2 linked regions of the Prochlorococcus marinus subsp. pastoris str. CCMP1986 genome follow. The protein of the gene in region 2 interacts with the protein of the main gene of each other region in a pairwise test. Links are inferred from orthologs where the notes say so. Each region holds a gene or a part of one and is shown on either strand. Other genes may lie near its edges.

Evidence for each region.
Region 1: the proteins of accC (region 2) and ribD interact in binary tests that used the Escherichia coli proteins (3 or more experiments, as listed by UniProt). The link is inferred for Prochlorococcus marinus subsp. pastoris str. CCMP1986 from one-to-one orthologs.

Annotation. Positions count from the first base shown.
Region 1 is NC_005072.1:1,218,748-1,234,958, forward strand. Bases 190-3,140 are described here. They hold ribD (bifunctional diaminohydroxyphosphoribosylaminopyrimidine deaminase/5-amino-6-(5-phosphoribosylamino)uracil reductase RibD), read right to left. Parts: upstream 2,234-3,140; coding sequence 1,145-2,233; downstream 190-1,144. Other genes in these bases: ftsH (ATP-dependent zinc metalloprotease FtsH), read right to left, coding at 190-1,030; TX50_RS06805 (DUF3122 domain-containing protein), read right to left, coding at 2,247-2,747; TX50_RS06810 (hypothetical protein), read right to left, coding at 2,722-2,973; TX50_RS06815 (bifunctional cobalt-precorrin-7 (C(5))-methyltransferase/cobalt-precorrin-6B (C(15))-methyltransferase), read left to right, coding at 3,058-3,140. Also shown: more of ftsH, read right to left, coding at 1-189; more of TX50_RS06815, read left to right, coding at 3,141-4,338; TX50_RS06820 (NAD(+) kinase), read right to left, coding at 4,346-5,254; pheS (phenylalanine--tRNA ligase subunit alpha), read right to left, coding at 5,326-6,333; 5'/3'-nucleotidase SurE, read left to right, coding at 6,401-7,210; TX50_RS06835 (DUF3611 family protein), read right to left, coding at 7,190-7,723; TX50_RS06840 (bifunctional riboflavin kinase/FAD synthetase), read left to right, coding at 7,791-8,714; TX50_RS06845 (thiamine phosphate synthase), read left to right, coding at 8,723-9,778; sulfur carrier protein ThiS, read left to right, coding at 9,768-9,977; TX50_RS09780 (hypothetical protein), read left to right, coding at 10,090-10,257; TX50_RS09955 (hypothetical protein), read left to right, coding at 10,324-10,458; nickel pincer cofactor biosynthesis protein LarB, read right to left, coding at 10,462-11,118; TX50_RS06860 (TIGR03792 family protein), read right to left, coding at 11,115-11,561; tRNA (guanosine(37)-N1)-methyltransferase TrmD, read right to left, coding at 11,558-12,781; GTPase Era, read right to left, coding at 12,782-13,693; TX50_RS06880 (hypothetical protein), read left to right, coding at 13,733-14,260; and 3 more genes. UniProt on the Escherichia coli protein: Converts 2,5-diamino-6-(ribosylamino)-4(3h)-pyrimidinone 5'-phosphate into 5-amino-6-(ribosylamino)-2,4(1h,3h)-pyrimidinedione 5'-phosphate.
Region 2 is NC_005072.1:62,740-78,932, reverse strand. What follows is about bases 10,918-13,850. They hold accC (acetyl-CoA carboxylase biotin carboxylase subunit), read right to left. Parts: upstream 13,093-13,850; coding sequence 11,743-13,092; downstream 10,918-11,742. Other genes in these bases: TX50_RS00310 (hypothetical protein), read left to right, coding at 13,484-13,850; TX50_RS00325 (YggT family protein), read left to right, coding at 11,420-11,725; psbX (photosystem II reaction center X protein), read right to left, coding at 11,141-11,329; TX50_RS00335 (Ycf66 family protein), read right to left, coding at 10,918-11,063. In the rest of the region: Fe-S cluster assembly protein SufB, read left to right, coding at 1-1,254; Fe-S cluster assembly ATPase SufC, read left to right, coding at 1,276-2,061; TX50_RS00375 (SufD family Fe-S cluster assembly protein), read left to right, coding at 2,066-3,283; TX50_RS00370 (SufS family cysteine desulfurase), read left to right, coding at 3,283-4,560; TX50_RS00365 (alpha/beta hydrolase family protein), read right to left, coding at 4,557-6,485; def (peptide deformylase), read left to right, coding at 6,565-7,170; TX50_RS00355 (histidine triad nucleotide-binding protein), read left to right, coding at 7,191-7,532; TX50_RS00350 (hypothetical protein), read left to right, coding at 7,580-7,867; TX50_RS00345 (ABC transporter ATP-binding protein/permease), read left to right, coding at 7,905-9,887; TX50_RS00340 (chlorophyll a/b-binding protein), read left to right, coding at 9,897-10,130; more of TX50_RS00335, read right to left, coding at 10,131-10,917; more of TX50_RS00310, read left to right, coding at 13,851-14,773; TX50_RS00305 (PRC-barrel domain-containing protein), read right to left, coding at 14,785-15,807; chromosome segregation protein SMC, read right to left, coding at 15,853-16,193. UniProt on the Escherichia coli protein: This protein is a component of the acetyl coenzyme A carboxylase complex; first, biotin carboxylase catalyzes the carboxylation of the carrier protein and then the transcarboxylase transfers the carboxyl group to form malonyl-CoA.

The sequences.
Region 1 (16,211 bases), 1.2 Mb from region 2 along the record:
CTGGTCTATCTACTAAAACTTGCCTATCAAATCTACCTGGTCTTAATAATGCTGCATCAAGAACTTCCGGCTGGTTAGTCGCAGCTAAAACTATTACAGGTTTATCAGCTGAAGCAAAACCATCCATTTCAGTAAGCAATTGGTTTAGTGTTTGCTCTCTTTCATCATTTCCTCCCACTACACCCATTGATCCTGAACGACTCTTACCAATAGCATCTAATTCATCAATAAAGATAATACAGGGAGCTTTCTTCTTTGCTTGTTCAAACAAATCTCTTACTCTTGCGGCACCAGCTCCTACAAAAAGTTCAACAAATTCAGAACCAGAAATAATGAAGAAAGGAACTTCTGCTTCTCCTGCAACTGCCTTAGAGAGAAGAGTCTTTCCGGTTCCTGGTGGTCCGACCAATAACACACCTTTTGGGATTCTTGCACCAATATCAGTGTATCTTTCTGGTTTCTTCAAAAAGTCAACTATTTCTGTTAATTCATCCTTCGCCTCATCAACACCAGCAACATCTTCGAAAGTAACTTTTGATTCATCATCTGGAACATAAACTTTAGCCTTACTTTTCGTAAAACTCAATGCACCTTGAGCACCTCCTCCACCCATACTCCTTCTTGCAAAAAATTGCAGTACCAAGATAAAAATTAATGGTGGAACTACCCAGCTAAGAATTGTTGAAAAGAAATTTGGTTTTTTAGGGGGAGCTGCCGCGAATTCAACACCTTTACTTTCCAACCTTTGAGGCAGATCCATATCAAAAATTGGAGTCGTTGCTAATACTGAAGGGGCTCCCTCTTCTGCTCCATTCAGTTCGTATCTAATTTGTTCTTGTGTAATATAAGCTCTCTTAACTTCACCATCATTTACTTGATCTATAAATAAAGAGTAAGGGACTCTTGGTATTTGCATATTTTGGTTAGGGAACAAGCTGCTGAATAAAAGTAATGCTCCGAGTCCAATTAAAATGATATTTACTATTCCAAATCTTCTATTAGGCTGATTATCGTCTTGTCTTATTGGCATGATTAATATCAATTGTGGGTTTATTATAAACTAAAAGAACGAGTTCCGTACCTGTATGATTTTTTTTGGGTAAGAACCGAACGGTATTTTAATCAAAAACCACTTCCAAATTTTTTAAGTAATACTCTTCACATAAATATCATTACCGATAAAACTAGTTTCAGGTTCATTTAGGTTAAAAACTTCATCCATATCTGTAAATTCAAAATCCGAGAAAGGATTCATGCTACTTACTCCTCCTAATATCTTTGGTGCAATAAAAGTCATTAGTTCTTGAATACAACCTGCTTTCATAGCTGAAGTTGCCAACTTAGGTCCACATTCCCAGAAAACATTATTACAACCTTTTTTTGCTAATAAATTTGAAAGTAATATAGGATTATCAGAGGATAATTTTTCAATCTCTACACCCTCTGGGATTCTCTTAAGAAATTTCTCATCTGCAGTAGAAGCGTCATATACAACAAGTGTCCTGGCTAATTTACAATCCCACAAATTGGATTTTACTGGCAGGTTTAAAGTTTTTGTGAATACTACTCTTAAAGGCTCAGGATTTCTTATACCTCGAGAAGTTAAAAAAGGATCGTCTTTTCTTAATGTGTTACCCCCAATAACTATTGCGTCAAAGGAAGCTCTTAAAGAGTGAACTAATGATCTTGAATCTTTATTTGTAATCCATTTACTTTTACCATTTTTAAGACCAACTCTTCCATCCATACTCATTGCCCATTTCATAACCCCATAAGCGTTATCGGTAATATTCTTATGAATAAAAGACTTATTTAGTTCTTTAGATTCTTTTTTACATAATCCAAGGTGAACTTTAATCCCAGCATCTTTGAGTAATTTAATACCTTTTCCCGACATTCTTTTGTCGGGATCTTCAATAGAGACAAATACTCTCTTTATTCCAAAAGAAATTATTTTATCTACACATGGAGGGGTTTTACCTTGATGACAACAAGGTTCGAGGTTAACGTATATTGTCCCATCTCTTGCATCTTTTTTTAAATTATTGAAAGCCATTGCCTCTGCATGAGGCATTCCTGATTTTGAATGAAATCCTTCTGAGATAAGATTTCCATTTTTATCCAAGATTACTGCTCCAACCATTGGATTAGGACTTGTTCTTCCTTTACCTAAAGAAGCCAAATATATGGCTCTTTTCATCCACTTGATGTCAATAATATGGCTTTCTATCATCTAAAAAAAATTATTAATCTAATGATCTCCATTCTTTAACGACGAAAGGAGGAACTGGCAACTCTGAAAAAACACCTGATAAAGATAATCTGAGTGGCCTATTTTTATCAATGTTATTTACTAGTTCATTCAAATCAAATTCCGCAGCAGCTTGTCTTCCATCGTTAGCTAATTCAGCATTTAATAATGTTTTGTCATTTAATAACCACTGTTTTCTTCCAGAATCCACTTGTAACTTTGTTGGATGATCAATCCTAAGATTGCCAGGATATCCAATTACTCTTAGGATCAATTTATCTTCAAAAAATGGCGACTTATATGCAACTAGTTGCCATGTTTCAAAATCTAGATCTCTTAAAAACTCACTGCTAGCATTCATTAATTCTCCATTAATTTCTGTTTCTGCTATTTCTGCAAAAACCTTAAGTGGATTAAAAACTATAGAAATTAGTATAGAAAAAGGTATTAAAACCTTGAAAAGAATATTCTTATTTAATTTTAAAATTTTCATCATTTTCAGAATCCATGAGGGCGTCTAGAGTAACTGCTGTTCTAACAAGAGCTTGGTACCTTTTTATGATTTTACGATTTTTTTCTATAACTCGAGATAGATTCACAGTATCTTTATCAGAAAAATTCGTTGTTAAATCACCAGAGTCTTCCTCTATTAACTCAAAATTACTTTCTTTGTTAATTAGAGTTAATAATATTTCGTGTAATCGCTTTCTCCTGTCTGACAAGTAATTTATTATTATTAATCTATAGATATTAGGATAAATTAATAAAACATACAAATAATTTATAATATTCCTCTTAATAAAATTATGACTCAGATAATAAGAAAAGTTCATGTGATAGGAATTAATTCTTTTGAATTTAACGAGCTACCTTTCAAATTACAAAAATTATTTATAGAAACAGAAAATATTGCCGTTCCAGATTCATACTTTGCAAATATTAAATTATGGGCCAAAAATAATGCAAAAAATGAAAAGTTATTCTTCGCTAGCAGAAGTGACAATAAACTGATTAATTGGCTTAAATCTCAAAAAAGCGACGTAATTTTATTTTCTAGGGGCGATCCTCTTTGGTTTGGTATTGGGAGAATACTTATCGAAAACTTTTCAAAAGAAGAATTAAGTTTCTATCCATCAAATACATGTTTTCAATTAGCATTTAGCAAACTAAAAATATCTTGGCAAGAAGCTATTTATGTAAGTATTCACGGAAGAGATTCAACTAAATTGATTGAGGTACTAAAAACAAAGCCCTTAAGTCTAGCGATCATTACAGATTCAAAAAACAACGGATTAGAAATAATTCAAAATAATTTATTAGAGTTAAATCTAGAGAATCTTTACGAATTTTGGATTTGTGAGGAAATAGGTTTTAAAAATGAAAAGATCAGAAAATTTAACCTCAAAGAAAAATTACCATCTGACATTTCTAATTTGAATATTGCTGTTCTTCTGAGAAAAGAAAAAGATCATGTAGAAACTGATATCCCTTTATTTGGATTAAAAGATGATACTTTTAAAACTTTTGAAGACAGACCAAATTTATTAACAAAAAGGGAAGTTAGAATTCAAATTTTGGCTGATTTAGAGTTACCAGAAAATGGCACAATTTGGGATATTGGAGCAGGTTGCGGCTCCATTGGTTTAGAAGCATTAAAATTAAGGCCTAATTTAAAATTATTTTGTATTGATAAAAGAATTGGCTCAAAAGAGTTAATCTCAGAAAATGCAAGAAGATTAGGAGTTTCCCCTAAAGATATTTTTGAAGAAGATGTAAATAATTTATTTAATTCCAATAATATTAATTCTTTGAGAGAGGCTAAGAGAATAATTATTGGTGGCTGTGATAAAAAGACTAAGCTTCGAATTATTAATGAATTGTCTATACATATGAACTGTGGAGATATTGTTGCTATTCCTTTAATAGATATCCAAACCATTAAAGATCTAAGAGATACCTTAAAAGGAAATAATTTCGAAGTGAATTTAAATCTTATCCAGACTTATAAAAGCTTAAGTATTTCAGAAGGAATAAGAATGGATCCAAATAATCCTGTATTTTTGCTTAGAGGAAGAAAACTTTCTTAACTTTAGATTACTTATTAGGTTTACCAACATGAGGCAAACCCCAACCTAATTTATTTCTTAATACCTGAAAGAACTCATGATCCTCAAGCCTTATGAACTTAACCGAATGTTTACTTTTTCTAATTAGAACCCTATCTTCAGGCCAAACATAACAACCTGCATTTCCATCAACCACCATAACTAACCTTTCAGGAGTAGCAGGGAAAACAGTAACTGGTTCCGAATCATTAAAAACCAAAGCCCTAGAAGCTAATGAATGTGGAGCGATTGGTGTTAATTGCACTACTGGGCAATCGGGTGTAATAACAGGGCCCCCGGCGCTTAAAGAATAAGCTGTTGAGCCAGTTGGAGTAGAAAGGATGACCCCATCTGCAGATATATCGACTGGAGCATGTCTTCCTATGGAAATTTCAAAATGACACATACTCGTCAGAGGTTCTCTATGAAGGGCCATTTCATTCAAACAAAGAGATTCCCATCTTCTTTGCTCATTTCTCATTACGCTAATAATTAAACTTTTTCTTTCTTCTATATCCCATTTACCGATAATAAGTTTATCAATTGCTTCCTCTAGATTTGAAAGATATGCTTCCGCAAGAAAACCTAAATGCCCAGTGTTTATTGTAAGGATTGGAATTTTTGCAGGAGCTGTTTGTCGCGCAGCAGAAAGTACTGTTCCATCTCCACCAAGAACAATCGCAAACTCCATAGAGGAATCGAACCCTTCTGGCACACAATTCGAATATCCTAATGGACGCACGTGTTGATCAGGATTGGCAAAGCCAACCATACCTCCAGAACTACTTACTCTTACAACTTCATAATTGGATTTTTCCAATTTTTTTTGAACGGAAATTGCAGTTTGAACAGCCAGTTCTTTACCATCATTGACGATTAGTCCAGCTTTACGTACCAATCGATAAATTTAAAACTAATAGTATTTTAAACTAATTTGATAAAGAAACCTAATTTAAAATACTAATCATATTAAAACTGCTTTAAGAATCTAAGATCATTAGTATAGAACCTTCTTATATCATCAATCTGATGTCTCACCATACAGAATCTCTCTACACCTAATCCAGCAGCAAATCCAGTCCATTTCTCAGAATCAATTCCTAATTTTTCTAGAACCTTTGGATCTACCATTCCACAACCCATTACTTCTAACCATTTACCTTTCCATTGAACATCAACTTCTGCAGAAGGTTCAGTAAAAGGGAAATAACTAGCTCTAAATCTTACAGGAATATCTCCAAAAAAAGTTTTTAAAAAAGTCAGCACAGTTCCTCTTAAATGACTAAAGTTTATATCTTGATCGATACATAAAACCTCCACTTGATTAAAAACAGGAGAGTGAGTAGCGTCTACAGCATCTCTTCTGTAAACTCTTCCTGGAGCAATAATTCTTACTGGAGGTGGATTATTTTCAAGATATCTAATCTGAACAGGTGATGTATGAGTTCTTAGTAGACGATTTTCATCTAGATAAAAAGTATCCTGCATATCTCGAGCTGGATGATTTTTAGGTATGTTAAGTGACTCAAAATTATAAAAATCACTCTCTATCTCTGGGCCATTCTCTACTGAGTATCCTAATCCGCAAAAAATATCTATGATCTCATCTTGAGTTGAAATTAAGGGGTGCTTATTCCCAGGAAGGGTTCCTGTGGAAGGAATCGTAACATCAATTTTTTCATCTTCGATCTGTTTATCTATGGCTTCACTAATAAGTTGATTTTTTCTTTCAGTAATTAAATCTTGCAAGTTTATCTTTATCAAGTTTGCCTTCTGTCCAATAATTGGTCTATCAACAGAAGATAATTTGCCCATAGTCTTCAATATTATTGATAATTCTCCTTTTTTTCCTAACAAAGAGACTCTTAATTGGTCCAATTCAGAATCACTTTTCGCATTTTTTATATTTTCATTCGCGAGGAGGGAGAGATTATTTAATTTGCCCTCAATTTGGCTTAATGATTCAATTTGACTCACTGATATAGTAAAAATAGATATAGTTTTATCTTACTTAAATATTGTCCATAATAAAATGTATTGATTAATGGAATCATTAAATATTTTAATAAGTAATGACGATGGGGTTTTCGCTGAGGGAATAAGAGCTCTAGCCAAATCCGCATTAAAAAAAGGGCATAAAGTAACAGTAGTATGTCCGGACCAAGAAAGATCGGCGACTGGTCATGGCCTCACTTTGCAGTCACCTTTGAGAGTTGAAAGAGCAGATGAATTATTTGATAAAGGTATTAAAGCTTGGGGTTGTTCAGGGACCCCTGCTGATTGCGTTAAACTCGCACTATCAGAATTATTAGATAAAAAACCTGACTTAGTTCTTTCTGGAATAAATCATGGTCCAAATTTAGGAACAGACATTTTTTGTTCTGGAACAGTAGCTGCAGCTATGGAAGGTACTTTAGAAAATGTTCCATCAATGGCAATAAGTGTTGCGAGTTTTAAATGGAAAAATTTTGAATTTGCAGGTGAAATTGCAATGAATATTGCTGAACAAGCAATAAAGGATAGTTGGCCAAAGTCTCTTCTTTTGAACTTGAACATACCTCCTTGTGAAAGAAATAAAATAAAGGAATTATCCTGGACAAGATTATCAATCCGAAAATATAAAAACCAATTTTCTAAAAGGGAAGATCCAAGAGGCGATGATTATTATTGGTTAGCAGGTGAGGCTGTTTTAGATCTTAAATCAAAAGGTGATGGCCCCAAGAATTGGCCTAGTGATGTCTCTCAAATACAAGAAAATAAAATTTCTCTTACACCAGTAGAACCAGACTTGTTTTGGAGAGGAAGTATAGATGTGTTACCAAAAATCAATACTTCATTTATAAATGCTTCTTAGCAACCATAAAGAGAAGCAAAGTCCAAAGAAATGAGCGGCGATAACTTGTGTATTACTTAGTACTGATAAAATCTCAAGACCAGTAATAGGAATATCAGATGACGCCGTAATAAGTTGACCAGTTGTTTGAGAGGAAGCCTGTATAAAAAGTGCACCCATAAGTGCTTGATATCCAATTAAGCCAAACAAAATTCCTAACAAATCATTTATTAAGCCTCTTTTTATTAATTTGCTTGTTTGCCCTCTAGAGGGTCTAGCATTACTTGCAATTGCTCTGCCAGTTCTGACTATTAACCAACCTTGCCACAAACTAAAAAGTAGTAAAATCAAAGAAATTGTTGTTAGAGATAGACCCGGAGTCAAACTCAGTTGTCCTTCGCTTTTATTTACAACATTTGAAAAAAGCAAAACAGCTGTTACTACAACACCTAAAATGGATTGAAGCCAAAAGCGTATCCACCCAATGCGCCGCATTCCAAATGAAAGCGACTGAAAATCAATTTTGTCAGACATTCATTTGATTGAATAACTATGATCTATTCAAATTTGCCATCAAAATCATAAAATTGCACGTTATCTTGTGATCTCTTTAATATCACCATCTGAAGTTAAGCAGCCCACCTCAATCGCTATTGGTAGTTTTGATGGTCTGCACGCGGGTCATAGAAAATTAATAGAAAGTGTTGTTAAAGAAAATGATTACACACCCACAATCGCAAGCTTTTGGCCACATCCAAGAGAAGTGCTCTATAAAGAAACTCGTCTTAGACTTGATCTACCAGAGGAAAAGCTCCCTATCCTTGAAGATCTTGGCATAGAACAATTGGTTCTAATTCCCTTTGATAAGAATCTTTCTAAATTAAGTGCAGAGAAATTTATTAAAAATATTTTGATCAATCAATTACAAGCAAAAAGTATTTCAGTAGGGGCTAATTTTAGATTTGGCTTCAAAAGAAGTGGAGATATTAATACAATTAAACTTGCCACAAAAGATTTGGATATAAAACTAAAAATCATTTCAATTTTAGAGGATAAGGGAGGAAGAATTAGCAGCAGCAGAATAAGAGATTTATTACAAAAAAGTGATTTAAAGAATGCTTTTAAAATACTTAATAGGCCATACAGTTTTAAAGGAAAAGTAGTTAAAGGAAAAGGTATTGGGAAGAGCCTAGGATTTCCTACAGCAAATCTTGAAATAGATGGAAGAAAATTTTTACCTGGTGAAGGAGTCTATGCAGCATGGTCTACGATAAATAATTCTTCCAATAAAATTGCCTCTGTTATGAATCTTGGTTCTCAACCAACTATTGATCCTCTCTTGCCATCTGCTGTTGAAGTTCATTTAATTAATAAAGATATCAACCTATATGGGCTAAATTTATCAGTAGAACCTATTGAGAAGCTAAGATCACAAATCAAGTTTCAAAATATTGATGAACTCTCTAATCAAATTACAAAAGACAGAGAAAATGCATTAAAAATTCTTTGTAAGCATAATAAATAAATTTCTATATGAAAAACCCAAACATAATTCAACCTGAAGATTTACGAATATCTCAAATTATTGACGCTAATTTAGATAGAGCAAGAGAAGGTCTAAGGGTTTTGGAGGACTGGGCCAGATTTGGCTTGGGTAATGAAGATTTTGTTATAAGAATAAAAAACTTCCGACAAATATTAGGTAAAAATCATTTAGAAATTTATAAATTATCAAGAAACCATATTGAAGATCAATGCAAAGGGTTATCTCATGTCGAACAAATCAACAGGAATAGTTCCTCTAAAATAATAAGTTCTAATTCTGCAAGAGTTCAAGAAGCGCTTCGAGTTATTGAAGAATTTTCAAGGATTCATAATAGTAAACTTTCTAAAATAGCTTCCGAGATTAGATATGAAATTTACACTTTAGAAATTGAAATATTAAATTTCAATACTCGTAAGAGAGCACAATCAATAATTAGTAAAAACAATTTATATTCGATAACAGACCCAAGAGAAAACTTATTAGAAATAATTGAAAAAATATTATTAGGAGGGGTAAAAATAATTCAGCATCGATTTAAAGAAGGTAATGATAAAGACCATCTCAAAGAGGCAATTGAAATAAATAAATTATGTAAGAAATATAATTCTTTGTTCATCGTTAATAACAGATTAGATATAGCATTGGCATCAAAGGCAGATGGTGTTCATCTTGGTCAAGACGACCTCGATATAAAAACAGTAAGAAAATTACTTGGTGCCTCAAAAATCATTGGAGTTTCAGCCAACAATTCAACTGACATCAATAAGGCTGTAAAAGATGGATGCGATTACATTGGAGTCGGGCCAGTTTTTCCAACTTTGACAAAGAAAAATAAAGAACCTCTCGGTGAAGAGAAAATTAAGGCCTTAACAAAAGAACTAAATATTCCTTGTTTTGCAATAGGAGGAATTAATAAATTAAATATCTCTTCTCTAAAAAATCATGGAATTAGTAAGGTTGCAATAGTTTCTGGGCTGCTAAATTCAGAAGATCCAAAAGATGAAGCTATGATTATCATAAAAGAATTATCCCATGAAAATTAGTGTTAACGGTAAAGAAAAAAAAATAGAACTAGAAAATGAAAATGCTTTACTTTCAAGCACTTTAGAATTCCTAGGATATAAGCAAAATACTGTGGTAGTCGAAGTAAATGACTTAATTATTAACTCAAAAAAATGGGATAGTGAAATACTTAAAGAAGGCGATAAGTTAGAAATCGTATCTATTGTTGGAGGCGGATAATTTACTATGTAGTAGAAATTCGGAAATCTTCATATTTTTTTAACGTTAAGCATGAAACAATAACCCAATTTTTAATTTTTTCATTTTATATTTTTAATACTTTAACAAGAAAATGAAAGAAAACCTAAATCAAAATTCAAGATCTTTGAAATGGGAGCCGAATGGTGAATTAGCCCAAAAAGATTTATCCGAATTAATCGAAAGATTAAAAAATGTAGAAGGTGATGATACTTCTTCAGAATTATCAAGATTAGGTACCAAATCGAACATAATATATTAATTTTGTTACTAAGAGCTTGTTTTTAGAGAAATCTATATCAAATTATAATTACTGTAGATTAAATACATGACCAAAAGATATCCAGAATGGGTAAATACGAGTGTTGTTATAAAGGCTATAAAAATGCGGGAAGAAGGATTACTTTCTAAACAACTAAATTTATGGATAGAGAATTTATTAGAAATCGAAAAACATAATTAACCTTTAGCAAATCCTTTTTATAATTCTTAGCGCAGCCATTGCCGCTCCATAACCATTGTCTATATTCATAACCGAAATCCCAGGAGCACAACTTGATAACATACTATTTAGAGCAGTTTCTCCATTCTTACTAACTCCATACCCTATGGAAACCGGCACCGCAATTATAGGTTGAGATAATAATCCTCCAATAACAGTTGCGAGAGCTCCTTCCATTCCCGCACAAACTATAAGAACATCGTATTTATTAATTTCCTCTATTTCACTGAATAAACGATGAAGTCCTGCTACTCCTACATCTATAAAAGTTTGACAGCTAACTCCATAAATTTCTAGAGATAATTTAGCTTCAAGTGTTACTGCTAAATCACTAGAGCCTCCTGAGATTATTGCTACTTTTTTATTTGTCGAGAATTTATTTAAATTTTCACCAATTATAAAGCAATTTGCTTCTTCAATAAATCTCCCCTCCTTAAAGATTTCTAATAAATGTGCAGCTTTTTCTTTATCAATACGCGTAATAAAAACTACTTCTTTTTTTTCTAAGACTTCTTTAGACACTCTCTCCAATTGATCTATACTTTTATCTGCACCCCAAATCGCTTCAATAAGTCCAATTCTTCCTCTTCTCTGGAAGTCAAACCTAATATCTAAATTCATCCTTGTTTAACTAACTCTCCTTCATAAATTAATTCAAAAGGATTAACATTTGTATTCAAAGATGTTTTAACGTTTTCTTCGAATTTTTCTTGCACCTCATTTACTTCGTTCATTGATATACTTTTCCATAGTTTTTTATTTTCCCAGTTTACCAATATTAAAGCTTCTTCCTTTTCTTTATCCCAGAATATTTGTCTACCTAAAAAACCAGATTGAATAGATAACCAAGGCTCCCAAACTTCTTTTTCAGCCTGAAGCCATACTTTTTTAAACTCAGAAGGAATCTTAAGTCTTAATTCTTCTGTGACAGGTCCACTTTGATAAGTATCCATGGGAAGAGCATTAAGGGTTGGAGAATTGATTTGAAAAAGAAAAATGAATAGAAAAATAAATAAAAAAGAAAGGTTTTTTATTTTCTCTTTAACATTAAATTTTATTTTCATTCTTTTTTCTCAAGCAACACTACAGAGTGACAACTTATTCCTTCCTCTCTACCCTCAGGTCCCAATTTCTCATTTGTGGTAGCCTTTATTCCAATAAAACTACCATTAATTTGTAAGGTATTGGAAATATTATTCTTCATTAGTTGCACATGGGGTTTAATTTTTGGTCTTTCAGCCACGATAACGCTATCAATATTATTAACTTCCCAACCTTCCTTTCTAATTAATTCAATAACTTTAGATAATAAAAATAAACTATCAGCATTTTTCCATTTCTGATCAGATGGTGGGAAATATTTTCCAATATCTCCAAGAGATAGAGCTCCTAATAATGCATCCATTATTGAATGACTAAGAACGTCAGCATCACTATGACCATCAAGTCCTAAATTATCAGGATGCTGCATCTTAACTCCTCCAATTATTAAGTCCCGCCCCTCCACTAATCTATGAATATCATATCCATTACCTATTCGGAATTTCATTATTTCATTTGAGTCTCTGTTTATTCTCTTACTTTTTGGTAATTTTTTATAGTCATCATTCGAAATCAAATCATTTCTTCTATCCAAGGTCCTTTCTAACATTTTTTGCTTACGCCATAATTTAATCTCTTCATGATTACCACTAACCAGAATATCTGGTACCCTCATTTCTCTAAAAATTAAAGGTCTAGTGTAATGAGGATATTCTAATAAAGAAGAATTATGACTCTCATCTATTAAGGAGCCTGGATCTCCTAGGGTTCCTGGTAATAATCTTGTTAAGCCATTTATTATAGATATAGAAGGAATTTCGCCACCTGAAAGTACATAATCACCGATAGAAACCTCTTCATCAGCCAAGCATCTAACTCTTTCATCAAAACCTTCGTATTGCCCACAAATAATTATCAATTGATCCAAAGAAGACCATCTTAAAAGATCCTGCTGCTTCAAGACTTTACCTTGTGGAGTCATTAATAGAGTTTTACTATTCGGTAATTTATCTATTGAATCATGAGCCTTGTAGATCGGTTCTGGTTTTAAAACCATCCCTGAACCTCCCCCGTAAGGCTTATCATCTACTTGCCTATAATTACCTTCTCCGTATTCTCTTAAATCGTGCAAGTTAACATTAATCAGATTTTTCTCTAAAGCTCTTGTTATGACCCCTAAATTATTGATTAATTCAAAAGCTTTGGGAAACAACGTAATTACGTCAAAATTGAAACGAGTCATTTAATAATCCACCTCATAACCTAGCTCCATTAATTTTGATTCTTTTTTTCTCCAATTTGGAACAACTTTTACAAACAACTCCAAGTGAACTGGACCATTTATTAACTTCTTCATATTTGATCTTGCACTCTGACCGATAGTCTTTAACATCGAACCTTTTTTACCAATAAGAATTCCCTTTTGACTTGTTCTCTCAACAATAATTGTAGCCAAAATAGCCGTAAAATTTTTACCCTTATCTCTTTTAATTTCCTTAATTTTTTCTATGTTTACTGCAACACTATGGGGAACTTCCTCCCTTGTATTGATTAATACTTGCTCTCTAACTAAATCCGCTAATAAATTATCTAGAGGTTGATCGCATATTGTCTCTTCCTCGTAAAGCATTGGTCCTATTGGGAGGAAATTTAAAATTATATCAATCAATTCAGAGCACCCATCTCCTTCAGATGCACTTACAATTTGAAAATTTTTACTATTTCCAAAAACTTTTCTATATTGATCTAATCTTAGACTCTTGAATTCCTTATTCACTAAATCCCATTTATTCAATGCAACAATAAATTCAGTTTTATTGGCAACTAAAAAATCTTTTATGTATTCATCACCTCTCCCAGGTTCAACACTTGAATCTAGAACTAAAACAACCATATCTACTCCATTTATTGCTGATTTTGCATTTTTCACAAGTATTTCGCCTAGAAGATGATGAGGTTTATGTACTCCAGGCGTATCTACAAAAATTATTTGCCCAAATTTTGTAGTAAGTATTCCTTTTAATTTATTTCTAGTAGTCTGAGCAACAGGAGATGTAATTGTTATTTTCTCTCCAATTAACTTATTTATTAAAGTAGATTTCCCTACATTTGGCCTTCCTAGTAAAGTTACGAAACCAGATTTATAATTAGTCAAAACTCTTTTAAAATATCCATAATAAAATTCTGATCAAAAATGATAAAAAAAGCTATAAACTTAAAAGAAACTTCTTTTACTCAGGCAATAAATATATCTGCTCAATGGTGTAATGAATGGGGAGAAGATCTTTTAAGTGAGGAAGTTTTGGCGGATAGAGTTGCAGAGCTAATTAAAACAAAAAACGGTTTAAGAGGTTTTTTTGCTTATGCATTGTCAGATCAAAATTGTTATTTATTAGATAAGCTTCCGTTCTCATTTGTTTTCAAACTTCAAGAAGCTGGAAATGATGTAGTCGAAATAGTAGTTAAAAATCTAATTATGAGCTCTGCCCAAATAATTGTTCATGAAAGTGATAATAATCTTGAATATAAATCTAATTCGGAAAATATATCAGAGAGATGTAAAAGCATTTTGCGAGTTTTAGAAACTAAGTCTGTTACTAAAAATATTAATCAAATAATGAATAATTTAGACAATCTTGGAAATAGCTTCGATAATTCAAAAAAATATAATGAAAAGCAAAAGCAATTTATAAAGCATCAAATTCTTGATATTGCAAAGTAAAAAAGCGTAGATAGTTCTACGCTTTTAGATATAAAAATTAAGTTAAAATTATTTTTTAATTTCTTCTTCCACCACCTTGAAGTGCAATCATCAATCTTAAAATAAATACAAATAGATTTATGTAGGTTAAATACATACCTAATGCTCCGGCTAGATATTGATCGTCACTATATCTTCTTGGCATTGTGTAAAAATCTAAAAAAGACATCGCAACGAATAAAACTGTTCCAAATCCTGCAATCATCAATTCAAGACCTGAACCTCCAAAAACACCTGGAGCAAAGAATCCTCCAATTAATTGAACAAACATTGCTATCAACAAACCAATCAAGCCAAGTCCAACAACTCCGCTAAGAGCTTGTCCCACGCTATCGCTCATCCTTTGTCCTGTGTAAGAAGCTATTACAAAAGTGATCCCCGTTGCCAATGCTGCTGTGCCAACAGATCCGATTCCAATTGTCCCAATGGCCAAAGCAACTATGCCACTTAACGTAAATCCTGTTAACAAACTGAATCCAGTTAACAAAGGTAATGCTTTTGCATTATTAGCATTGTTGGCTGCACTTGTTGCAATGAAGAATAAAACCAATTCAGCTATTAAAGCAACAATAGAAAGAGGTTGAAATAGTGAAGGATTTGTTGCTATCAGTGAGACACCTGCCAATACACCTAAAGAAGTTAAAACCATTCCACCACCTACATAGGGAAGAGCTTTCTGTACTACATTTGGTCCAACGATTGAGCTAGTTTGAGCATCGCGAATAGCTTGATTAAAATTACTGCTTGCTGGCATTTTTATACCTTTTTATTTAATTATATTCTATCTAACTTTTTATATTTCAGTGTACGGATCACCCGAGTAATAGTTTATTCATAGGCCTTAATAATTTTCTGGACTAATGGATGGCGAACTACATCATCAATAGTTAAATAACAAAACTTTATTCCTTCGATATTAGAGAAAATTTTTGATGCTTCAACTAAACCACTTAACTGATCATTTTTTAGATCAATTTGAGTGATATCACCATTTATAACCATCTTTGATCTTTCCCCTAACCTAGTTAAAAACATTCTCATTTGAGAAGTGGTAGTATTTTGAGCTTCATCTAAAATAATCAAAGAATTATCTAAGGTTCTACCTCTCATAAATGCTAATGGTGCGACTTCAATAATGCCTTTATCAATTAATGAATTTGTTTTATCATATCCAAAAATACTATGTAGAGAATCAAATAAAGGGCGTAAGTATGGATCAACTTTTTGCTGTAAATCTCCAGGCAAAAAACCTAAATTCTCACCAGCCTCTACGGCTGGTCTTGTTAAAACAATTTTTTCAATTTTTTTCTCATTTAATAATCTGGCGGCACAAACAGTTGCTAAAAATGTTTTACCTGTTCCTGCTGGACCAATAGCAAAAGTTAAATCAAAGTTCTCTATAGATTCAACGTATTCTTTTTGACTTATAGTTCTAGGCCTTAAATATCTACCCTCTTTTGAACGAGCTAGAATCTTTTTTCCAAGTTCAGCATGAGAAGAAGATTCTCCCATATTTAAAGAACTCAGAGCAGCCTTAAGATCCACTTCTGGGACTTCTAATCCTTGTTCCCAAATTGGTCTTGTTAGCTCTACCAATGCAGACGCCCTCTCAAGTTTAGGTATTACTCCATTCAATTCAAGTTGTAAACCTCTAATAGTTAAGGAGACACCAGTAAGAGATTCAAATTTTTTTAAAAAAGAATTTCCAGGACCAGATAATGCAGTAGCAGCATCTGAACTTGGCAAATCTATAGTGAAGTGACCAGTTTTGGAAACTTCTTTCATCTAATTAATAAATAATAATAAGTTTGACAATTTTTTAGCTTTCAGCTTCTTTACTATCACTTTCAGCCTCTTTACTCTTGGCTTTTGCAATCTTTTCTTTTTCTAATTTAGCCTTACCAATAGCTAT
Region 2 (16,193 bases):
ATGGAGGAGCCTAACTGGGCAGACCTAGGTTACAAAAAGATTGATTATCAAGATATAATTTATTATTCTGCACCTAAACAAAAAGAAAAGATTTCTAGCTTAGATGAAGTTGATCCCAAACTCCTAGAAACTTTTGATAAATTAGGAATTCCTCTTACTGAACAAAAAAAACTTACAAACGTTGCTGTTGATGCAGTATTCGATAGTGTATCTATTGCAACAACCTTCCGAAAAGAACTTGCTGAGCATGGTGTAATATTTTGTTCTATAAGTGAAGCAGTAAAAGATCACTCAAATTTAATAGAAAAATATTTAGGTTCTGTTGTACCAGCTAATGATAACTATTTTGCTGCATTAAACTCAGCTGTTTTTAGTGATGGTTCATTCGTTTACATCCCAAAAGGAGTTAAATGCCCGATGGATCTCTCATCATATTTTAGAATCAACAGTGGAGACTCTGGTCAGTTTGAAAGAACTTTAATTATCGCAGAAGAATCTAGCTCCGTCAGTTACCTTGAAGGATGTACAGCTCCAATGTTTGATACGAATACTCTGCACGCAGCGGTAGTTGAACTTATTGCCTTAGACGACGCCTCAATTAAATATTCAACAGTACAAAATTGGTATGCTGGGAATGAAGAAGGAGTTGGAGGAATCTTTAATTTTGTCACCAAAAGGGGGAAATGTTTAGGTAAGAGAAGTAAAATAAGCTGGTCTCAAGTAGAAACAGGCTCTGCCATAACATGGAAATATCCTAGCTGTATACTTTTAGGAGAGGAATCGGTAGGAGAATTTTATTCTGTAGCTCTCACTAATAACCTTCAACAAGCCGATACAGGTACAAAAATGATTCACATCGGTCCTAGAACTAAATCAACAATAGTTAGTAAAGGAATTAGTGCTGGCAATTCAATTAATAGTTACAGAGGTCTTGTAAAAATGGGTTCAAAAGCTTCTGGATCAAGAAATTATAGTCAATGTGATTCAATGTTAATAGGCGATCAAGCTGCTGCGAATACATTTCCTTATATTCACTCTCAACAACCAAATTCAGAAATTGAGCATGAAGCAAGTACATGTAGAATTTCTGAAGATCAACTTTTTTATTTACAAAGTAGAGGTATTGAATTTGAAGAGGCTGTATCAATGATGGTAAGTGGCTTTTGTAGAGATGTTTTCAATCAACTGCCATTGGAATTTGCGGCTGAAGCCGATAAGCTGCTTGCCCTCAAATTAGAAGGTTCGGTTGGATAATCAATTAATTTCTAAAGTGTGATGCAAAGCAAAACGAAAGAATTAGATCCAATATTAGAAGTAAATAATCTTTTTGCATCTATCGAAAATCTTCCTATTTTAAAAGGGGTAACCATTTCAGTTAATCCTGGCGAAATTCACGCAATCATGGGAAGAAATGGATGTGGGAAAAGTACTCTATCCAAGATTATTGCGGGTCATCCATCATACAAAATTACTAAAGGCGAAATAAAATTTACAGGAAATGATATTCAGTCTTTAGAACCAGAAGAGAGAGCTCAATCTGGTATTTTTCTTGGTTTTCAATATCCCATCGAAATTCCTGGAGTAAGCAATCTAGAATTTCTTAGAGTTGCGACAAATGCAAGAAGAAAATTTCTTAACAAAGAAGAACTAGATACTTTTGATTTTGAAGACTTAGTAAAAGAAAAACTTGACTTAGTCAAAATGGATTCTGCCTTTTTATCGAGGAGTATTAATCAAGGGTTTTCAGGTGGGGAAAAGAAAAGGAATGAAATATTACAAATGGCATTATTAGAACCAAAAATTGCAATTTTGGATGAAACCGACTCAGGTTTAGATATTGATGCACTTAGAATAGTTGCTTCAGGTATTAAAAAGATATCTAATGAAGAAACCGGAATTATATTAATCACTCACTATCAAAGGTTATTAGATGAAATACAACCTGACTATGTTCATGTAATGTCAGACGGACAAATAATAAAAACTGGAGAAAGTGATCTTGCCCTAGAACTTGAGAAACATGGATATGAATGGACTGATAATTTTATAAAAGAGCAATAAATCAATGCAAATTATTGATGAAATCAAAAATAATGAATTAATTAGTAATCCATCTGAGATACAAAAAATTTGTCTTGATAAATTAAAATTAAATCCATTACCAAATATCAAAAGTGAATACTGGAGACTTTCCAATAAATCCAAATTTTCAAGATTTTTAGATCATTCAAATAAAAATAAAGAATCTAAAGTTAATCTCCCATATAAAAAAGCCTCTCAAAATATAATTAGACTGATCATCGGAGAGAATAACTCAATCAATTTAGAAAAAGAAAACTATTCAATAAAAGAATTAAAAGAGATCGAAATTGTAGACTATATAAAAAAAAATATATCTAATTCTGATCAAAATGATCATTGGAGTGACTTACTAAATCATTCTTTAAGTTCTAAAGCAAACATCTTAGGTTTAAATATTTCTGGTAATAAAATTCCTCCTCTTGAGATATTTAGTGCTTCGTCACCCGACTCTTTTAATGCTAAAACACTTATTTTATTCTTTGAAAAGAATTCTAAGGTTGATTTAATACAAATTAATCTTGGAAACAAAAATTCTTCACTATCTCAATCAACTTATTTATGTCTAGAAGAAAATACTTCGGTTAATCATGGTTTAGTTTCCTATGGAGAAAGCAAATCTAATTTATTAAATTCTTTAAATGTAATTCAAAAGACCAACAGTGAGTACAGCCTAGGATCACTACATTTCAAATTTGATTATGCAAGATTTGAAATCCGTATTAATCAATTAGAGGGAAATGCCAAAACAAATTTAAAAGGAATACAAATAACAAAAAATAATGACCAAATAGCTACTTATACAAAAATGCAATTTAACGGTCCTAATGGATTTTTAGATCAAATTAATAAATCCTTGGCAGATGATAAATCACATGCAGTCTTTGAAGGCTCCATAATTGTTCCAAAAATTGCGCAAAAGACCGATGCGTCACAATTAAGCAGGAATCTACTTTTATCGAGACATGCAAAAATAGATACTAAACCTCAATTAGAAATAATTGCTGACGATGTAAAATGCAAACACGGTGCAACTATTTCACAATTAAATGAAGAAGAACTTTTCTATATGAGATCAAGAGGACTCACGTTAGCAGAAGCGAGTAAACTACAATTAAGTTCTTATATACAAGAAGTTATTTCAAGTATTCCTATTTCAAAAGATAGATGGGATTTGCTTGATAAAATTTTAAAAGAAAATTAATGGAAACAATTAAAAATTTCCCGAAAATTTGTAAAAAAAACTTTCCTCTAATAGATAAAAAAGACTTTCCTTTATTAGAAAATAATTTCAAAAACAAAAATACAATTATTTATCTAGATCACGCTGCAACAACCCAAAAACCAATCCAAGTTCTTGAAAAAATTGATGAATACTATAAGAATTTCAACGCAAACGTTCATAGAGGAGCTCATCAATTAAGTGCAAAAGCAACTGAAGAATTTGAGAATTCAAGATCTTTAATTGCAAAATATGTTAATGCTTATTCAACAAAAGAAATAATTTTTACAAGAAATGCAACTGAAGCTATAAATCTGGTTGCCAGATCATGGGGAGAATTTACTTTAAAAGAGAATGATGAAATTCTTCTATCAATAATGGAGCATCATAGTAATATTGTTCCTTGGCAAATGGTAGCTGCAAAAAACAAATGTAAACTGAAATTTGTGGGCATAGATCAAGACGGAAGATTAGATATAAATGATTTCAAGTCAAAATTAACAACGAAAACAAAACTAGTAAGCTTATTACATATAAGCAACACTTTAGGGTGCTGTAATCCAATAAAAGAAATAACTAAATTAGCTAGGGATAAGGGTTCTTTAGTTCTGCTTGATGCTTGTCAAAGTTTAGCCCATCAAAAGTTAGATATTAATGAACTAGGTATAGATTTTTTAGCCGGTTCAGGACATAAATTATGTGGCCCAACAGGCATAGGTTTCTTATGGTCCAGAAAAGAAATTTTAGAAAAAATTCCTCCTTTTTTTGGAGGTGGTGAAATGATTCAAGATGTTTTTGAAGAGAAAAGTACTTGGGCTGAACTCCCTCATAAATTTGAAGCTGGTACTCCAGCTATTGCTGAAGCAATAGGATTAGCTGCAGCGATTAATTACATTAACAATATTGGGTTAGATCGAATCAGTGAATATGAAAAGGAGATTACAAAATATTTATTTAAAAAATTAAAGCAAATAGAGGATCTTGAAATAATAGGTCCTTCTCCGAAAATAGATCCAAACAGAGCTGCATTGGCAACATTTTATGTTAAAGAAATACATTCAAACGATATCGCTGAAATTCTTGATTCTAAAGGTATTTGTATCAGAAGTGGACATCACTGTTGTCAACCTCTGCATAGACATATCGGAATAAATTCAACAGCTAGAATTAGTATGAATTTCACAACTACCAAAGAAGATATAAATACTTTTATCGAAAAACTTAAGGAAACTATTAGTTTTTTAAAACTAAATTCTTAAATATTAAGAGTTTTCTCTAAAAACTCCTGAGTTTTAATAAGAACTTGTTTTTTATTATTTGTGTTTTTAAAACCATGCCCTTCATTTTCAAAAATTATGACTTCTGAATTTTTATTATTTTTAAGAAGTTTTTCTTTGATTTGTAGGGTTTTTTTGCATGAAATAACTAAATCTTTTTTTCCATGAAATAATAAAACTGGTTTTTTTAAATGATTAATTTTATAAATTGGTGATCGAAGTTTATACTCATTATGAAATTTTGAATATCTACCTATGAGAGAATTTAAATAACCTTTTTCAAATCTATGAGTGTGTTGATGCATATCGTTTAAATCCAGAACAGGATATTTACAAATCGCCACTTTAAACAAATCACCTTCACATAGAGCATTAATTGCAGTTAAACCACCAGCACTATTGCCTAAAATTGCGACTTTGGTTCTATCAACTAGATTTAACCTAATTAAATCAAGTACCAATGCTTTACAGTCGTATGAATCAAGAATACCCCATTTATAATTTAATCTCTCCCTGTACTCTCTTCCAAAACCCGAGGAACCACCATAATTCACTTCCGCAACTGTAAATCCTTTCGAAGTCCAATGCTGCACTTCGGAATTTAAAGACCCGTCAAAGCAAGCAGTAGGGCCACTATGTGCCTTAACGATTAATGGTGACTTAATAAATCTTTCAAATAGAGGCTTATAAATAAAAGAATGTGTGGGTTGATTATTAAAACCTTTAAACCAAAAAGATTCTGGTCTTGAATATTCGTTTATAGACTCAAGGGATATCTCATTTAATAATTTAGTATGGCTTTTCTCTCCAAAATCACACTCGAATAATTCTTCGAAACAACCAAAACTACAACCTCTAATAACTAATTTTTGATCACAAACATCTAAATCACCTATTGAACAAAATGGTAATTTAAGTTCTTTAATACATTCACAATTCTGATAATGCTCTAGTACCCAACTATTATCTTTTTTTGCAACACAAAATAGATTTTTAATATTTCCGGAAAAAAATGAAATTCCAGAAACCCACTGAGGCGATCCATACTCAGTCAAAGGTTTAATTATTCTTTTTTTTAGAATAATATTTTTAATATCAGTTAAATCGAGAAATAATAAATTCCACCAGCCTGTACTATCTTCAGAACAGACTAAAGTAGTATCACTCATCCAGTAAGGTTGAAAGAAAGAAACATTTTTCTCTTCATTAACAAATTTATTAGAAAAATTTTTTATGTTTTGTATCTCTCCATCATTATCAATCATTGCAAAAAATAGCTCATTTCTTTCCCAAGGCATGGAGCCAGCATTCCACTCTATCCAGGAAAATAAATCAGCTGAAATATTAGAAGATAAATTCCCCGCAAAATTATCAAATTTTTTTATTATGCGAATATCTTGTTTAGTTTTCTTTAAATTTAATGAGAATAAATAATCTCTATGTTTTATCTCACATAAACCGAATAAAAGGTTGTTTTTAGAAATAACAAATGAAGTATCAAAATTCGTTTTTATTGACTCAGTAAGTTGTCTTGGTTCCACATCGCATAGCAGATATTGATTATCATTTTTAAGTACTTTTTCTTGGACTTTGAAAATTTTTAACCACATTGCTTTTGAAAGCTGATCAACCCATATCAAATAAATATGATCATTCACCTCTATACATTGATATGATTTGCCCCCATAACCATGAAAATTGCTTTTAATATAAAAATTATCGCCCGTTAATTTTTGTGGAATTGCATTTTTATCATGAAATGGCCTAGCAAAAATAGCATTTTTTTGTGTTTGATCTCCAGGAATAATATCTACCCAGAAAATTATATTCTTAATTAGAGATAACTCTTTAAAAGATATATTTTTTTTATCGATTTGCTTAATTTTTAAATTCTTAGCATTATTCATTTAAAAAGTTTATTTCAAGATGTATTTAAAGTGCTAATATTTTTATAGCTTAACTGTTGAGTAAATAATTTTTTTTACCGTGGCAAACAATTTTTCACAACTTGCAAGAAAGTCAAAAACAAATAGTCCTATAGAAAAGGTATCTAAAGAACAAACAGGAACTCCATCACTAGAAATATATAAACTTGGTGATGATGTATTGAGAGAAAATGCTAAAAGAATAAGTAAAGTTGATAATTCCATAAGAAATTTAGCTAAAGACATGCTTCAAAGTATGTATGCAGCCAAAGGGATTGGACTTGCCGCTCCGCAAATAGGAATCAAGAAAGAGCTACTTGTAATTGATGTAAATTTTGAAGATGCTGCTGCTGAACCATTAATTTTAATAAATCCAGAAATTACTGATTATGGAACAACTTTAAATTCATATGAAGAGGGTTGTCTAAGTATCCCAGGAGTTTATTTAAACGTCGTAAGACCATCAACAATTAAATTAAGATTTAGAGATGAAATGGGCAGGCCAAGAAAAATGAAAGCTGATGGACTCTTAGCAAGATGCATTCAACATGAAATGGATCATCTCAATGGAGTTTTATTTGTTGATAGAGTTACTTCAAAAGAAGATTTGAATAAAGAACTCATCAAAGAAGGATTTCATCAAAAAGATGTAATACCAATCAAATGATTTAATTATTTAATAAAGCAATGGCTGAAACTACAATCTTTAGCAAAATAATAAATGGTGAGATTCCCTGCGAAAAGCTTCATGAAGATGAGCTTTGTTTAGCATTTAATGATATTGCCTCTCAAGCTCCAGTTCACTTTTTAGTAATTCCTAAAAAACCATTAGTCAGTTTATGCGAGTGTTTGGAGGAAGATAGAGATTTATTAGGACATCTTCTTTTAATAGGAAAAAATATTGCCAAATCTAAGCAATTAAAAAATTGGAGAACTGTTATTAATACTGGTGAAGAATCTGGACAAACAGTATTTCATTTACATATACATTTCTTAGCTGGTAGAAAAATGAGTTGGCCTCCTGGCTAAAACTCTCAAAAGAGTTTCTTTTTAGCTATAAATAAGAAAAATTAAACATGAATTCTCCAGAATCTCTCAATAATAAATCTAAAAATTTACTAGATCTAATTGCTACAAATTGGGAGAGTTTAGATGAATCTCAGAAGTTAGTTTTAACTAAAATTTGGAAAGTATTAACTTACAAATGGCAATTACAAATTTTATTTAATTTACCTTTTCTAATATGGTGGCTTATGGATATATTGATTATTAAAGTCCATGAATTTGATTTAAAATTATTATCATACCTCAACCTTCCAGATTGGGCACTTTCACTAATAGGTTTTGGGCAATCATCTTCATAGAGATATAATTTACTTACTATAAAGATATAGAAAAAATATGAATAATGTAGTGCAAAATAAATCTAAAATATTTTATCAACTACAAAAGTTAAGAAGATTAGCCCAACCATTTTTCTTACCAATTGATCAATGTAATGGCTTTCAATTTATATGGCTTTTAATATCTCTCTTATTTTGTGTAGGAGGTATTGTTCTTGTAGCTCTTACAGGCATAATTAGTTTTTTTGAAAGCATTCAACCTATTTTTCTTGATAAATACTTTGGAGGAGTAGTTAATACTGTTAATACAATATGGTCTGGCTGGTGGGGATTATTGTTTTCAGGATTATTTCTTATCGGTTCAGGAAGTTTTTTTAGTTTAAGGCGTCAACTTAAGAATCGCAGATGGGTACATTGGTTATTCCTAGCAGTCATAGTATTAATGCTTTTGGCAGTAAATGGAATTAATGCAGGAATAGGATTTATTGCTAGAGACTTAACCAATGCTTTAGTAGAGAAACAACAAGATGGATTTTATAGAATTTTAGGAATCTATGCTTGTTGCTTTGCTGTAGCGCTTCCAATTCGGGTTTCTCAAATATTCTTTACTTATAAATTAGGAATAATTTGGAGAGATTGGCTTTCAAAAAGCTTAGTTAAAGACTACATGACTAATAAAGCATACTACCAACTAAATCCTAATGATGAAGAACAAACAGATGTAGATAATCCTGACCAACGAATAACAGATGATACCAGAGCTTTTACTGGTCAAAGTTTATCCTTTACTTTGGGAGTTTTTGATGCACTTCTTACTTTTTCTCTGAACATTCTAATATTATGGAGCATTAGTACAACATTAACCTTTTCATTATTTGGATACGCAGCATTTGCTACTGCTATCTTATTAATTGCTGGAAAAAATCTTGTAAAAATTGATTTCGATCAACTTAGATATGAGGCAGACTTTAGATATGGATTAGTTCATATTAGAGATAATGCTGAATCAATAGCTTTTTATTCGGGTGAAAAACCAGAAAAAAGTGAAACAGAGAGAAGATTAGGAGAAGTGGTAAGAAACTTTAACTTACTAATAATTTGGAGAGTAATTATTGATGTAATGAGACGTTCTATTAATTATGCTGGAAACTTCTTTCCATATCTAATAATGGCAATTCCTTACTTTAGAGGAGATATTGATTATGGTCGATTTATTCAAGCAAGCTTTGCATTTGGTATGGTAGAAGGTTCTTTATTTTTTATAGTTAATCAAATAGAGGAACTTGCAAAGTTCACAGCAGGAATTGGAAGATTAGAGGGTTTTCAGTCAAAAGTTGAAAGTATCAGTCAAACCAAGCCAATAGACAATCAAAATATAATTTCTGATTATTCTTCTATTCTTATTAACAATGCCGACCTTTTTCCACCTGGGTCTGATAAAGCTATTATCAAAAACTTAAATCTGAGTATTGAAACAAATCAATCATTATTAGTAGTAGGCCCATCTGGGTGTGGCAAAACCTCTTTGTTAAGGATGATCAGCGGATTATGGGAACCCAATCAAGGATCGATTAAAAAACCAAAGACAGGTGATTTGCTATTTATACCTCAAAAACCCTATATGCTATTGGGTTCTTTAAGGGAACAATTATGTTATCCAACAGAAGTTGACAAATTTAGTGATGACCACTTAATTTCTGTTCTTAATGAAGTAAATTTAAATTCTATTGTTGATAGATATCCCAACCTTGACGTCAAACAAGATTGGCCAAGAATACTTTCATTAGGAGAACAGCAAAGATTAGCCTTTGCAAGATTACTACTTAATTCTCCGAGATTTGCTGTGTTAGATGAAGCTACTAGTGCACTCGATATTAAAACTGAAAAAAGACTATATAATTTACTAAGGGATAGAGAATTATCCTTGATAAGCGTGGGACACAGGCCTAGTTTAAAAGATTTTCATGAGAACATTTTAGAATTAAATGGACAAGGGGGCTGGAAATTATTTACTACAGATAAGTATAATTTTAAAAATTAGATTACAATCATGACTTCAAATCAAGAACAAAATAATCAGGAAGCTATGGAACTAGAAAAAACAAATTCTGAAGAAATTAAAATTGAGGAACAATCAATTGAAATTGAAGATAGATATGAGTTTGGATGGAGCAATTATTCAGAAATAACAAATGGAAGATTTGCAATGCTCGGTTTTTTAGCAATTATTTTAATTGAATTAATAAGTCAAAAATCATTTCTAAATTGGGCTGGGATATTTTAATTAGTCATCAAATCTAGAACTATTATCTCTGGGTTTATTTTTTTTTGTTCCCACAGTATACCTTCCAGTTTTATTTTTAGAGGTTGATCTTGCACTAGCTGCTGAGCTTCTTGCTTGACGAGGCTTTTTTACTTCATTGATATTTGTAGAAAATGATGCATCTTCTACTTTTTCTGTTGAAGTCTGAGATCTGATAGATGACCTTGTTGGTTTATTAGAGGAGGTAGAAGCATCCTTAAGAGAGGAATTATTTGATTTTCTAGAAACTTCTTGATTAGATAATGGCCGAGAGCCTCTTTTAATTTCACTTCTTGATGATCTTCTTTCTCCAAAACTTGCTCTTCTATCTTCATTACTCATCCTATTATCTTCAGACCGATTTCTTCTTCTCTTAGGTTCTTCATTCTCAAATTGATTAGACTCTCTTAAAGAAGGACGCCTCCTGCTGACTGCAGATTCAGGAATAGCTCTTGATATATTTCTCCTTTGCGATCTAGCTTCCATGTAATCATCTTCTAAATCATCATCTTGAGGTTTGAATCTTCTAGAAGGTCTATCAGAATCCTCAAATTGATTATAATCATCATTAAATCTATTTCTGGAAGAATTTCTAGGCATATCTGGAATCTGATCATCTTCAAAATAAGAAGATCTTCTTGCTTGATCAGTGGCAACACCTCTTAGTCGAACACTTTCATACGCAAAGAATACCGTCGTTCCTGCTAATAAAAACTGCCCAAATTGCAAAATAGGATCTAATCTCCATCCTTGAAAAAATAATATTCCTCCACATAAAAGACCTATTGCCGCAAAGAAAACATCATAATCTCTTGCCAGCGCAGGTTTAAATGACCTCAAAAAATATAGGCCACCTCCACATACAGCTAGTACGATGCCTACAATACTCGCCCAATTTAGACTAGCATTGACCACTTTTTTTCTCCAAAACTTATTTTTTAAGGTGCAATAAAACACCTTTATATATAGTTTACTTAAAACTTTTATAAAAACTAGCGTCTACGTGTAGCTGAAGTACGTTCAAGTGAATCTTTTTGGCTAACAAAGATCAAAAAAGCTGCTGCTGGAATAACTATAAGTAAAGCTGCAGCGAAGAAACTCGCTATCATATTGAAGCCCGAACTACCAGCCACTTCTGGGGAAACATCAGCCGCTAATATTAGATTTGAAATTTGAATCACTTTTTTAAAATTAAATTCTGAATTTATAATACGAATTAAATCCTAACTTATGGGTTATTTATTAAGATGGATTAAACAATTGTTATTTCATTGTCTCAAAACTATTTACATGCTTTAGATCTTACACTAGGAATCCTTTTATCATTTTTAACCCTAGTCTTTTTAATAAGATTAATTTTAACTTGGTACCCAAAAGTTGATTTAAATAAAGGTTTTTGGTTATTAATTGCAATTCCAACAAGTTCTATTTTAAACGTTACGAGAAAATTGATTCCTCCCATTGGGGGCGTCGATGTTGGCCCAGTGATTTGGATAGGAATAATAAGTTTTCTAAGAGAAATATTAGTTGGTCAACAAGGTTTAATCAAATTAGCCATTCTAAAAAGTATAAGTTAAGAAGGCATTATATTCCATTAATAGTTAGGTAATAATTCTTCCTCAACGTATTTAGTATGAATTTTGCCTTCCATAAATTTCCTTTTATTGAGAAGAGATAAATGAAAGTTAATTGTTGTTGGAATTCCTGTTACAGCGCATTCATTTAAAGCTCTATTCATTCTTTTAATAGCAGTATTACGATCTTTACCCCAGACTATTAATTTACCTATAAGTGAATCATAAAATGGCGGTATTTCATAACCAGTATAAACATGACTATCAACCCTCACTCCAGGGCCCCCTGGAGGCAGCCATCCAGTTATTTTACCGGGAGATGGGCGAAAATTATGTGAAGGATCTTCCGCATTAATTCTGCATTCAATAGCATGTCCATTTAATTGAATATCATCTTGAGTAAATCCTAAATTGTCACCTCCAGCTATTTTGATTTGTTCAGCAATTAGATCAACACCAGTAACCATTTCAGTTACGGGGTGTTCCACTTGAATCCTGGTATTCATCTCCATAAAGTAAAAATTATTATCATCATCTACTAAAAATTCAACAGTTCCCGCCCCTTCATAACTAATACTTTTTGCAGCAGCAATGGCTGCATTACCCATTTTTTTTCTAAGAGAATAGTTTATAGCTGGACTGGGAGACTCCTCTAATAATTTTTGGTGCCTCCTTTGTACAGAACAATCTCTCTCTCCTAAATGAACCACATTACCTGACCTGTCAGCAAGGATTTGAATTTCTACATGTCTTGGCTTTTTTATAAATTTCTCCATATATAAACCATCATTTCCAAATGCCGCTTCTGCTTCTCCTTGGGCTGCTTTAAACATTTTTTCTAAATTAGCCTTATTTTCAACCAATCTCATTCCTCTACCTCCTCCTCCAGCTGTGGCTTTTATTATGACGGGATATCCAATCTCTTGGGCCATTTCGTAGGCCTCCTCGACACTCGATAATAAACCTTTGCTTCCAGGAACAGTTGGTACTCCGACTCTCTCCATTGTCTCTTTAGCAGTAGATTTGTCTCCCATTGATCTAATAGCATTGGGAGATGGACCAATGAAAGTTATACCATGATCGTTACACATTTCTGCAAATTTATCGTTCTCCGCAAGAAAACCATAACCTGGATGAATAGCATCAACTCCTCTTGATGTAGCAGCAGCTAAGATATTAGGAATATTTAAATAACTCTTGTTACTTAGTGAGTCTCCAACGCAAACTGCTTCATCTGCTAATTGCACATGCAATGCCTTTTTATCTACGGTGCTATAAACAGCAACAGTTGCAATATCAAGCTCTCTACAACTTCTGATAATTCGTAAAGCTATTTCTCCACGATTAGCAATTAAAACTTTTTCAACCATTACAAAATTAAATTGAAGAAATAAAAATTAATTTAAATTGAAATTACTTTAAAAAGTATTCAATAAAATTTTTGAATTTCAAGAATGCATTGATTAACAATACAACCTAAAACGTTATATGTGGATAATTATTTATTTATGCAATAGAAAAAATCAGTCATTTTAAGTATTTAAAACTAAGTTATATAAAATACATCTTTTAAATATTTAAACCGAGCAGATTAACAAAATATTATCGCAAATTAATGCGATTAATGTATGATAACTTAGTGGTTTAAGAACACCCTTGTGCTCGAAAACCCTTTGCGGACGTGGCGGAATTGGTAGACGCGCACGTCTAAGGAGCGTGTGGCTTAGGCCTTGCGAGTTCAAGTCTCGCCGTCCGCATTTAATGTATCTTGGATTGACTGCAATGAAAGAAAAATCAATTGCAGTTGTAATTATCACTAATGGGCCTGGGGAATTATCAACGTGGGTGAGGCCTGTAGTGGATTATCTAAATAAGATAAATGATACTTCGAAAAATATTGATAAACTGAATTACTCAATAAGATTAGTTTTAGTACCGTGTCCAAATGCTACTGGTAAAGAATATGAAGTTGCTAAATCTTGGCACAAATTTGAATTAGTTACAGAAGCAAAGACTTTTTGGAAATTGTTAATCAGGCCTGCTCAATATGCAAAATGGCCTAAAAAGGGGATCGTTATTTTTCTTGGAGGTGATCAATTTTGGAGTGTTTTGTTAGCAAAAAGATTAGGTTATATCAACATCACATATGCTGAATGGATTTCAAGATGGCCACGTTGGAACAATGTAATTGCAGCAATGAATAAAAACGTTAAGAAAAGCATTCCTTCAAAATATAGATATAAATGTAAAATTATTGGCGATTTAATGGCAGACATTACGAATAAAAAAGAAATTGCTTTAAATCTTGAAGAAAAAAAGTGGATTGCTTTACTACCAGGTTCTAAAAAAGCAAAGCTCATGGTGGGTATTCCTTTCTTTCTTGAAATGGCTGATCATATTAATAAAAATAATAAAAATATTAACTTTATTATTCCCATAGCACCAACTACAAGTACAAGCGAATATTTATTCTTTCAAAGTAATAAGAATCCTATATCAAAATATTATTCATCCAAAATTAAACAAATTAAACAAATTAAAAATTCCGTTTTTGACTATGTTATTGAAACCTCAAATAATACAAAAATTTATTTAATTAATAAACACCCTTGCTATGAAGTACTAAAAAAATGTGATCTTGCAATTACTACAGTTGGAGCAAATACTGCTGAATTAGCTTCACTTACTTTACCCATGATAGTTGTTCTACCCACCCAACATTTGAATGTAATGAACGCTTGGGACGGTATCTTCGGAATACTTGGTAAAATTTCTTTTATCAATAAATTCTTCACTTTTATAATTAAAAATTGGTACTTAAAGCAGAAAAAATTTTTTTCATGGCCAAATATAAAAGCTAACAAGTTAATTATTCCAGAAAGAATAGGAAACATTTCACCAAAACAAATCGCTAATGAAGCTATATTTCTGATAAAAAATAAAAATTATTTAAGTGAGCAAAAAGATAATTTATCAAAACAACGAGGGAAAACTGGTGCAGTTAAAAAATTAGCTTACATAATTTTTAATTCGATCAAAAAATTCAGTTAATTACTAAATAATTACCAAGGATCATCAATTTCTACAGATTCTGATTGAGGATTTTCTATAATTGTTTTTTTCTCTTCAACAGGTTCAATATCTAAAGGTTCTTGTGACCTTTGAATAGGTCTCTTTGAAGCTCGATTAGATATAGATGGCCTTTGAACAGCAAATTCTGTCGTATTTTCTTCATCAGTTTGATTGTCTAATTGTTCAGAGGAGTCATTATCCAAATAAAGTTGTTTTTTATTATTTATTTTTTCTTTTGTGGTTTCGATTTCTACATATTCCAGTTCTTCTTCATACTCTTCTTCTTCTATAAATTCTTCTTCTTTAATTTCTTCCATAAAATTATTTTGTTCTTCTGATTCAGAACCTGACAATAGCTGATTCTCCACTGGAACAAGATTTGCTGTATATCTATTAGCTTCCCTTTCTTCCCAAGAAGAGCCACCGACCCCAAGTTTCTCGAGTAATCCACTACTTAACTGATTTAGTTTTTCCTCAGCTCCTTCATAAACAATTATTCTGTCAGTACCACTACTGACTATCTCATCTACAGGAATTTCCCAAGTGCTTAGAACGCCTTCACCTAAAAGAGGAACTCCTACTGCACCCATCACAAGAGAAATTAAATCCCCCGTCTCAATATCGAAAGAAAATCCAAGAACTCTTCCAAGAAGCTGACCAGATTCCGTAATTACCTGGCAATTTATAACTTTCCCATATCTTTCAGGAGAAAAACCGTCGCTCAAAGAATCTAAAGAATCCACTAAAATTACATCGCCAACCTGCTTTATGCTTTCAAGAGGCATCCATTTAGGTAAACCTGGCAAAAATCTTGTAAGAGGATTATCTCTCAGACCTAAAGCAACTACCTCTCTTCTATCAATATCAACAACAACTTCACCTACAACTCCTAATCTCCTGCCAGTATCAGTAGTAATGACTTGGGTCCCCATAAGTTCCGATCTTAACCATAGACGTTCGCTAGGTACAGAATTGCGGCCATTATTATTTGTGGATGTGTTGGACAAACTCATTAATATCTTTCTGACATTCTGACGTAAAAATATAAAAAAGTGTGATTATGCAGCATTTGGTAATCCAACAACTTGAGTATTAGCACCTCTTGCTTGAGCAACACCAATTGTTCGTTCAGATGCACTTATCATAGGTCTTCTATGGCTTACGACTATAAATTGAGCATTTGATGACTGACTTGTTATTAATTTTGATAATCTTTCAACGTTAATACCATCTAAAAAACTATCTACTTCATCTAATGCATAAAAGGGAGAAGGCTTATATTTTTGCAAAGCAAATAAAAAACTTAGGGCCGTTAATGATTTCTCACCCCCCGACATTGAAGCTAATCTTCTAACGTTTTTTCCTTTAGGATGAGCCACTAAAGTTAAACCTCCCTCTA